One region of the Sphaerisporangium flaviroseum genome, then DNA from elsewhere that is predicted to be linked to it. Evidence: predicted binding sites of a transcription regulator. Region 1 holds the regulator's gene; each other region holds the start of a gene.
The links. The regulator LexA, encoded in region 1, represses DNA repair genes until DNA is damaged. The targets are predictions, from matches to a motif close to TCGAACANNTGTTCGA.
Positions count from the first base shown of each region.

Region 2: the regulator LexA is predicted to act here: its motif matches at 1,391-1,406, upstream of ABD810_RS33345 (DUF3072 domain-containing protein).
Region 3: the regulator LexA is predicted to act here: its motif matches at 1,828-1,843, upstream of ABD810_RS25925 (DUF6504 family protein).

Region 1 covers NZ_BAAAZR010000006.1:113,433-116,658, forward strand. Annotated here, with positions in the region: gene leuS (leucine--tRNA ligase) at 1-1,440, shown strand, start outside; gene lexA (transcriptional repressor LexA) at 1,521-2,234, opposite strand; gene nrdR (transcriptional regulator NrdR) at 2,893-3,226, shown strand, end outside.
Region 2 covers NZ_BAAAZR010000038.1:290,072-293,297, forward strand. Annotated here, with positions in the region: gene ABD810_RS33330 (TetR/AcrR family transcriptional regulator) at 1-49, shown strand, start outside; gene ABD810_RS33335 (MarR family transcriptional regulator) at 88-531, opposite strand; gene ABD810_RS33340 (hypothetical protein) at 596-1,141, shown strand; gene ABD810_RS33345 (DUF3072 domain-containing protein) at 1,181-1,378, opposite strand; gene ABD810_RS33350 (DUF1905 domain-containing protein) at 1,671-2,123, shown strand; gene ABD810_RS33355 (DUF5753 domain-containing protein) at 2,341-2,712, shown strand; gene ABD810_RS33360 (DUF397 domain-containing protein) at 2,702-2,905, shown strand.
Region 3 covers NZ_BAAAZR010000020.1:87,133-90,358, forward strand. Annotated here, with positions in the region: gene ABD810_RS25920 (DNA polymerase III subunit alpha) at 1-1,497, opposite strand, end outside; gene ABD810_RS25925 (DUF6504 family protein) at 1,497-1,763, opposite strand; gene ABD810_RS25930 (ABC transporter substrate-binding protein) at 2,050-3,210, shown strand; gene ABD810_RS25935 (ABC transporter permease) at 3,223-3,226, shown strand, end outside.

The DNA of each region.
Region 1 (3,226 bases):
ATGGCGGTGCCCGCGCACGACCAGCGAGACCTGGACTTCGCGCTGAAGTTCGACCTGCCCGTGCGGGTGGTCGTGCACACCGGGCTGGCCGACCCGGGCGAGAGCGGGGCCGCGACCGCCGGCGAGGGCCGGCTGGTCAACTCCGGGCCGCTGGACGGCCTGTCGAAGGCCGAGGCGATCACCCGCATCACCGAGATCCTGCGCGAGCGCGGCACCGGCAAGGCCTCCGTCAACTACCGGCTGCGCGACTGGCTGCTGTCCCGCCAGCGCTTCTGGGGCACCCCGATCCCGATCATCCACTGCCCCGACTGCGGTGAGGTCCCCGTCCCCGACGACCAGCTGCCGGTGACGCTGCCCGACCTGCGCGGAGAGGCGCTGGCTCCCAAGGGCGTCTCGCCCCTGGCCAGCGCCACCGAGTGGGTCAACGTCTCCTGTCCGAAGTGCGGCGGCCGCGCCCAGCGCGACACCGACACCATGGACACCTTCGTCGACTCCTCGTGGTACTTCCTGCGGTACTGCTCGCCGCGCTTCGAGAACGGCGCGTTCGACGTCGAGCAGGTCAGGCGCTGGGGCCCGATCGACCAGTACGTCGGCGGCGTCGAGCACGCCGTGCTGCACCTGCTGTACGCGCGGTTCTTCACCAAGGTCCTGCACGACATGGGCATGGTCGACTTCACCGAGCCGTTCCTGCGCCTGCTGAACCAGGGCCAGGTGATCAACCAGGGCAAGTCCATGTCCAAGTCGCTGGGCAACGGCGTCGACCTGGGTGAGCAGATCGACGCGTTCGGTGTCGACGCCGTCCGCCTGACCATGGTCTTCGCGGGCCCGCCCGAAGACGACATCGACTGGGCCGACGTCTCGCCTGCCGCCTCGCAGAAGTTCCTGGCCCGGGCGTTCCGCGTGATGACCGAGGCCGGCGCGGCCTCGGCGTCCGGCGTCGACTTCGCCACCGGCGACGTGGAGCTGCGCAAGGTCACCCACCGCACCATCGAAGAGGTCACCCGGCTGCTGGACTCCTACCGGTTCAACGTGGCCGTCGCCCGCATGATGGAGCTGACCTCCGCGGCCCGCAAGGCCATCGACTCCGGCCCGGGGGCGGCCGACCCGGCCGTGCGCGAGGCCGCCGAGACCCTGGCGGTCATGCTGTCGCTGGTCGCGCCGTACGTCGCGGAGGAGGGCTGGGAGCGGCTGGGGCACGGCCCCACGATCTCGCGGGTGGGCTGGCCGGTCGCCGAGCCCGCCCTGCTGGTCCAGGACTCGGTCACCTGCGTCGTGCAGGTGGCGGGCAAGGTCAGGGACCGCCTGGAGGTCGCTCCGTCGATCTCCGCGGCGGACCTGGAGGAGCTGGCGCTGGCCTCGGAGAAGGTGCGCTCGCACCTGACCGGGGCTCCCCGCAAGGTGATCGTCCGAGCCCCCAAGCTGGTCAACATCGTTCCCTGACCCCCCAAAGCACGACCGCCCGAGCGCTCACCCAGGGTGGGCGCTCAGGCGGGGGCGGGGCAGGTGCGGGGTCGGGCGGGTCAGAGCTTGCGAAGGACCGCCACGACCTTGCCCAGGACGGTGGCCTCGTCGCCGGGGATCGGGTCGTAGTTGGCGTTGTGGGGGACCAGCCAGACGTGGCCGTCCTTGCGCTTGAAGGTCTTCACCGTGGCCTCGCCGTCGATCATGGCCGCGACGATGTCGCCGTTGTCGGCCACCGGCTGCTGGCGCACCACGACCCAGTCGCCGTCGGCGATGGCCGCCTCGATCATCGAGTCACCGGCGACCTGGAGCAGGAAGAGCGTGCCTTCACCCACGAGTTGCTTGGGAAGGGCGAAGACGTCCTCCACGCGCTCCTCGGCCAGGATGGGCCCACCGGCGGCGATGCGCCCCACGAGAGGGACGAACGTGGCCGTCGGCCGGCTGACCAGGGGCTCGTCCTCACCGGGGGCGACGGGGTCGACCCAGAGGGCGGGCTCGCCCGGCAGGCGGACCTCCAGCGCGCGCGGGCGGTGGGGGTCGCGGCGTAGATAGCCCTTACGCTGCAGCGCGGTCAACTGGTGAGACACACTGGAGGTGCTGGTCAGCTGGACCGCCTCGCCGATCTCGCGCATCGAGGGCGGATAACCGCGCTGCTGCACAGAATCGCGGATCACCTCGAGGATCTTGCGTTGTCGTGGGGTGAGACCAAGGGAATCACGCCGGCGCACCGCCAGATCGCTGACAACCGTGCCGATCTCTTCCTGCTCGCTCATAAGCTCCTCCTCGCCGGGCGCCTGTCAGGCGCTCCGTCACGCCAAGCCCGCCCGGCCGGCTCCCGGTCCGTATTGCTGATGTCGCACACAGCGACAATATCGCCGTTCAAGATCGTCATCAAACAATTGTTCGAGAGTTTCCGATATCCTCGGCCGTCCGGTGAAGGACATCGTACGGGAGTTCGATCGATATCGTGTTCGACTTTGCGATCTTATGCCTGTGAGGGGCCGAAAGTCGATCACGCGAGCGATCTGGATCGCGGGGCGCCGGCCTGGGGTCGCGTGGCCGGGCTCGCGGCGGCACGGCGGCCGCGAGCGGCGCGACACGCCGACCCGTGGCCCGTTCCCCCTGATGGGCGGCCGGTTTTCGCGCAAGGGTGTCTCCGACTTGCGTTCATGGGGCGGCACTCCTACGGTTAGACCACAACATCTAGTAGTTACACCGATGTGGTTCACCATAAGTTGTGTTTCCGTCACCGCGCTGAGGGCAGCCCCAGTGCGTGCGCGAGCCTATTCCCGTTTTAGGCGGGAACAGGCGGTGAGCGCGTGGAATGCGGAAACATGTGCGGCTTTTCCCTGAGGTCAAGGCCTCGGGGGCCTCGTCATTCGAGGTGGTGCCCGCGTGACTCATGGGAGCCAGGAGAAATGGAGGCGACACATGCATTGTCCATTCTGTCGTCATCCAGACACGCGGGTCATCGACAGCCGTTCGACCGAGGACGGCGCGGCGATCCGCCGCCGGCGCACCTGTCCCGAATGCGGGCGCCGGTTCACCACCCAAGAGACGGTCCTGCTGATGGTGAGCAAGCGCAGCGGGGTGACCGAGGCGTTCTCGCGGGACAAGGTGATCGCCGGAGTGCGGCGGGCGTGCCAGGGCCGGCCCGTCAGCGAGGATTCGCTGGCGCAGCTCGGCCAGCGCGTCGAGGAGAGCATCCGGGCGACCGGGTCGGCCGAGATCCCGGCTCACCAGGTGGGGCTGGCGATCCTGGGGC
Region 2 (3,226 bases), on a different contig from region 1:
CGGCGAAATGGTCGTCGCCTACCTGACGGGCGCGGGCGATCCCGCCTGAGGGCCCAGGTCGCTCTGCGACCAGAGCGGCGATGCCGATCAGTGGTCTTCGGCAGACGCCAGACGCGCGGTCTGGGCCTTGAGGACCGCGATGGTGTTGGTGATGTAGTCGACGATCACGGCAAGCTCGCGCTGGTCGTATTTCCCCATGAAGGCGGCCATCTCGTGGCCCAGATCGGCGAAGATGCCGCCCAGATCGGGCACACGCCCGGTGTCGGCGGAGATCAGCACCCGCCGGCGGTCGTCCGGGTCGTGAGTGCGCCGCACGTAACCCGCCCGCTCCAGCCGGTCGACCAGGGCCGTGATCGCGCTGGCACCGATCCCGAGCTCGGTCGCGAGCGCTCCGGCGGGCAGCGGGCCGTTCCTGGTGATCAGCCCAAGGGCCTTGTGGTCGACGGCGTTCAGCCCGAGCCGCCGGGCGATCGCCTCGTGAAAGAGCACCACCGCGGTGCTGAACTCCCAGCCCAACTCGGCACCGTCCACGGCACTCCTCCTCCAATTGGTTCATCATGGTGAACATTTCAATCGATTGAAGTAGTATACCGGCATGAGCATACGATCCGGGTTACGGCTGAGCCGCGACGCAGCGCGTTGGGGTGCGCGCTTCTACCTGCGGCGTTTCGTCATCGTCTTCGGGCTGTCGACGGTCCCGACGGTCCAGCGCTTCGTCGCCGTCCGGTGGGGGCAGGACCTCCCCACCTCGGTGAACGTCACCGCCGAGATCGTCACCGCGGCCAGCAGGCTCCTGCTGCTCTACGTGATCGTGAAGCTGGCATTCGGCGGCGACCCCGAAGTGGGCCGGCTCACACGGGAGACCCGATGGGAGCGCCTCGGCCGGTTCATCGACCACCGGCGCTCGGACTTCGCCGTCCAGTTCCTGGTCCTCGGCGCGGCGTTCGTCGTCTGCGACGTCCTGCCCACCATGGCCATCGAGCAGTGGGTCACCGGAGACGTGCGCGAATGGGTCACCGCTACCCTGGTCGCCGTCAAGAACCCGACGGTGATCGCCTTCACGATGATCTGGATGACCGCGGTGGCACGTCAGATGATCGTCTCCGAGACCCCCCAGGCGGCCATGCCGGGGGACGCCTAGACCCCGTGGCCACCCGCGCCCCCCGGCACCCCGGAATACTCAATCCTGGTTCAGGCGTTCACTGCGGCTCTGAAGCTCGTCGATCAGCTTGGAGGCGTCGGCCTTGCTGAGGTTCTCGGGGACGTCCTCACCGGCTTCTCGGGCGAGTGTGTGCAGGTAGGACTCCTGGGGCGCGGTCATCGGCTCGTCCCCCGTCGCCCACTGCTCCGGGTCCTTCTCTATAGGTCCGCGATCCATGTCTCCTCCTTCTCGAACTACCGTTCGCCTACCCCCCAATCACGGCCCTAACCGACCTGGCGCTCCGGCCTCACGGACCTCCCCTGGCCGCGCGGGCAGATGGCCGCAGGATTTTCCTGCGGCCTGTCGATCCGGACGTTCCCCGGTCGATGCACAGGTAGAAGCAGGGAAGACTGCCCTGAGGCGGGCCGGTACGCGAGACAGGCGGCACTCACGGCGGAGAACCAGAGAAGTCAGAACGGCGGCTCGTACACCGAGGCCGTTCACGAATCCCGAATGGACATGAGATCTCATGAAGTTTCGCGCCACGATCAGGCTCGGCGGTAAGACCGCGACGGGCATACCCGTCCCGGCCGACGTCGTCGCGGCCCTCGGATCCAGCAAGCGGCCGGCGGTCGTGGTCACGCTTGGAGGTCACACCTACCGGAGCACCGTGGCCCCCATGGGTGGCGAGTTCATGCTGCCCGTCAGCGCCGAGGTCCGTACGAGCGCCGGTGTCGCCGCCGGTGACGAGGTGGACGTCGAGGTGGAACTCGACACCGAACCACGCGAGGTGACCGTGCCGCCCGACTTCGCCGAGGTCCTGGACGCCGACGCGGACGCCCGGCGCAACTTCGAGGGGCTGTCGTACAGCAACAAGCGGCGGTACGTGCTCTCGATCGAGGGCGCCAAGACGGACGAGACGCGTCAGCGCCGCATCACCAAAGCCGTGAGGGAGCTCAAGCAGCTCCCACCGAAGCACTGACCGACCAATGGAACCGGCCGGCCTCCGCATGAAGGACAAAGGCCGAGAACTCCATACGGCTATGAAGACCCACCCGGCACCCATTTGATCAGGGCACCCAATCGCCGCCCACCCCAAAATGGACAACCACCAAGGCGAAGCCTATCCGTCCCCAGGTTGAGCTGGAGCGACGACCAAGGAAAGGGGAAGCCCTTAGCTCTTTCCAGGGGCATTGACCTTGTCGCCGCTTCCGTCCATCACGGTGATCATTGATGAGTCCGTGATCCGCCACCCGATCGGAAGCACGGACATCATGCGGGAACAGCTGGGGCACCTGCTCGAGGTCGCCCGGCACCCTCAGGTCACGATCCAGCTCGTGCCCTACGCCGCTCGCCCACACTGCGGCCTAGCGGGCGGCTTCATCATCGCCGAACGGAACGGGGCCGCGTATGCCGCCTTCGCGGAGGCCCAGCCCTTCGGGCGCACCTTTGACGATCGCCGCTTGATCGCCGAACTGATCCACCGGTATGACGCGATAAGGGCCGACGCCGTACCGTTCAAACAGTCACTCCAACTTATTGAGGAAGCGGTGATCCAAGTTGGCAGATGATCTTCAGGGCGGGCATTGGCAAAAGAGCAGCTTCAGCACCGATCAGGGAACCTGCGTCGAGATCACGTCGAACTTGCCCGGCATCATCAGAGTCAGAGACAGCAAGAACCCAGCCGGCCCGGTCCTGAGATCCACTCCCATCGAGTGGGCAGCATTCCTGGACGGCATCAAGCGCGACACACTGGGCCCCTGACGCCTACGAGTCAGTTCGTCCCTCCACCTACCTGACCAAGCCTGAGAGCCCTCGCTATGGCGGGGGCTCTTATATCTGTTCGGCTGCGCGAAGACCGACCTAGCACTGCCTGTACATATGGCCCGCCCACTCTCCTCCCGCCATGGGCGTAGCGGGGAGCTCGAGGGGCTTGCCCCTCGATTGGGGGGTCGAAGGGGGGCCGTCAGGCCCCCCTGGGAAACACTGCCCGAGCCGAAGGCGAGGACCGACCGCGTCCGGTCAGGGAGCTGGGCCAATTCCGGCCTCCCGCGACGCTGGGCGTCCGCGTCCGCCGCTGCGGCG
Region 3 (3,226 bases), on a different contig from region 1:
GGACAGGGCGGTGCGGATCTGCCGCGCCCTGATGTGCGGGAACGCCTTGGCGATGACGTCGATCTCGTGCGGCGGCAGCCCCATGGCCGCCCCGACGTCGCGGATGGCGCTGCGCGCCCGGTAGGTCTCCATCATGGACACGCAGGCCACGCGGCTCTCGCCGTACCGTTCGAGGATCGCCCGGTAGCAGTCGAGCCGGCGCGCCGACTCCACGTCCACGTCGATGTCAGGAAGGCCCTTCCGTCCTTCGGACAGGAAGCGTTCCATGAGCAGGCCGTGGTCGAGGGGGTTCACCTCGCCGATGCGGATGAGGTAGTTGACCAGGCTGCCCGCTCCCGAGCCCCTGATCGCGCAGCGCACGCCCATCTCGCGGATCATGTCGGTTATGCCGGAGACGACTATGAAATATCCGGATAGCTGTTTCCGCTCGATGATCTGCAGCTCAGCGGCCAGCCGATCCCTGGCCTGCCTGGATCGTTCCAGCCCTCGATCACTCAGCCCCTCGTCGCACTTGCGGCGCAGCAGGGGAACCGGATCGGCGTCCACCTCGGGCAGGTGGAGCCGCTCCGGTTGACCGCGCAGCGCGAGGATCTCCAGCGGTTCGAGCACGCACCGCTCGGCGACCTCCCTGGTGCGGGCGAACAGCCTGCGCGCCCGGTCACCGTCGCCCGCGCAGATCCGCGAGGCCACCTGCCACATGTCCTTGCCGCTCTTGAGATAGGCGTGCGAGGCGGAGTGCTCCAGGTGCCGGGGGTGGAGAGGTACGAGCTTGCGCGCGGCGTCGAGGACGTTGCCGACGCGGTAGTCCCCCGGGTCGAGATGGCGCACGGCGTTGGTCAGCACGACGGGCACGCCCATCGACTCGGCCAGGGTGAGCATGCGCAGGGCGGTGCTCGACTCCCGGTAGCCGTACTGGTCGACGACCTCGACGACCAGGTCGGTGACCGCCGCCCGCCACGCGGCGAGCAGCCCGCGGGCGTACTCGTCACGGCGAGCGGCCACCGCGCGGCCGACGTCGGATCGGGGGCCGAGCACGACCAGCAACTCGTCCGCGTGCTCGGCGACCAGGTCACGGGTCACGCGGGGCTCGCCACGCTCCCCCGCGTAGTGGGCGGCGGTGGTGAGCCGGCACAGGTGCGCCCATCCGCCGGTCCGGGCCAGCACGGTGACGCGATCGTCGTCCTCGCCGGAACCCTGGACCGCGTGGCCGGCGCCGCGGGCCGCCCGGCCGGCGCGGGAACCCCGGGCCGTCCGGCCGGCACCCTGGAGCGCCGGATCGTCACCGGAGCCCCGAAGCGCCAGGTCGACGCCGACGACGGGCCGGATGCCGGCGTCGGCGCACGCCTGGACGTGCTTCACCGCGCCGTACATACCGTCGCGGTCGGTCAGCGCGAGGATGTCCATCTCGTGCTCGGCCGCGCGCTGCACCAGCTCCCCGGGGAAGGCCGAGCCGTACCGCAGGGAGTAGGCGGAGGCGACGTGCAGGTGAGGGAACATCAGTCCCACGCCCTGAGCATCAGCCAGCCGCCGCTGGCGGTGTCGAACCGCAGCTCGTAGGTGCCGATCTCCTTGGCGGGACTCGCCTCGACCCGCCAGAACCGGCGTTCGCCCGGGTCGTTCTCCGAGATCTTCCACCACTCGCGGGAGGTCACCCAGTGATCGAGGACCCGGTGGACGACATAGAGCCGGTCACGCCAGACGAAACGGGCGGGCTCGCCATCTCGCGTCCACACCTCGATGGGATCGCCATAGATTCTGCTCAAGGCGCTTCTTCTCCCTGGGCCTCTGGAACTTGTGAGCACCCGGGGGAAGACGGGTGGTGCTACCTCGAACATATGTTCTCAGAGCCCGAAGGGCAAATCCCCACAGCCTGCGCGTGCCGCCACCCGCGAGCCGGAGGAACGGCCGCTCACCAGGGGTACTTCCGGGAAGGACCACCTTCGATCACCGTTTGTTCACATAACTACACCGGAACGCAGCGGAGTAGATGCGAGTTGTTGTCCGACTTGGCATAGCTTCATCTCACACCTCCGAAAGTGGGAGCAAAGCGTGCATTCACCCCGAACGCGTATCGTCGGCTTCGCCGCCGCCCTTACCGTTGCTACTTCCCTGGGCGCGGCGTGTGGTGCCGCACCCACGACCACCTCCCAGGGCGGTTCCTCCACCGCAAGCGCCGCCAAGACCGCGGCCTCGGCCGCCGACCTCGGCGGCCTCGACAAGCTCGTCGAGGCGGCCAAGAAGGAAGGCCGGCTCAACGTCATCGCCCTGCCCCCGGACTGGGCGAACTACGGCGAGATCATCGCGGCCTTCACCGCCAAGTACGGCATCAAGGTCAACAGCGAGAACCCCGACGGATCCAGCGCCGACGAGATCAACGCCGTCAAGACCCGCAAGGGCCAGGACCGCGCTCCCGACGTGCTCGACCTCGGCACCGCCTTCGCGCTCAGCGGCGCGCAGGAGGGCCTGTTCGCCCCGTACAAGGTCCAGACCTGGGACAAGATCCCCGAGGGTCAGAAGGACGCGAACGGCGCCTGGTACAACGACTACGGCGGCTACGTCTCCATCGGCTGTGACGCCAAGCGCATCAAGGAGTGCCCGCAGACCTTCGCCGACCTGCTGAAGCCCGAGTACAAGGGCAAGGTCGCGCTGAACGGCAACCCCACCAAGGCGGGCTCCGCGTTCGCCGGCGTGTACGCCGCCTCGCTGGCCAACGGCGGCTCCTTCGACGACATCCAGCCCGGCCTGGAGTTCTTCAAGAAGCTCAAGGCCGCCGGCAACTTCAACCCGGTCGAGTCCACCCCCGCGACCGTGCAGAACGGCGAGACGCCGATCAGCATCGACTGGGACTACCTCAACGCCGGGTACACCGAGCAGTTCGCCGCCAAGGGCGTCGACTGGAAGGTCACCGTCCCCTCGGACGGCAAGTACGCGCAGTACTACGCCCAGGCGATCAACAAGGACGCCCCGCACCCGGCCGCCGCGCGGCTGTGGCAGGAGTTCCTCTACAGCCCCGAGGGCCAGAACCTCTACCTGAAGGGGTACGCCCGCGCGGTCCTGCTGCCCGCCATGCAGACCGACGGCACGGCCGACGCGGCCCTGGTCGAGAAGCTGCCCAAGGTCGAGGGGACTCCCGAGTTCCCCACCGACGCCCAGGTCACCAAGGCCAAGGAAGTCCTGGCCACCGGCTGGGGCGCCGCGGTCTCCGGCTGACCGACACCCGACATGG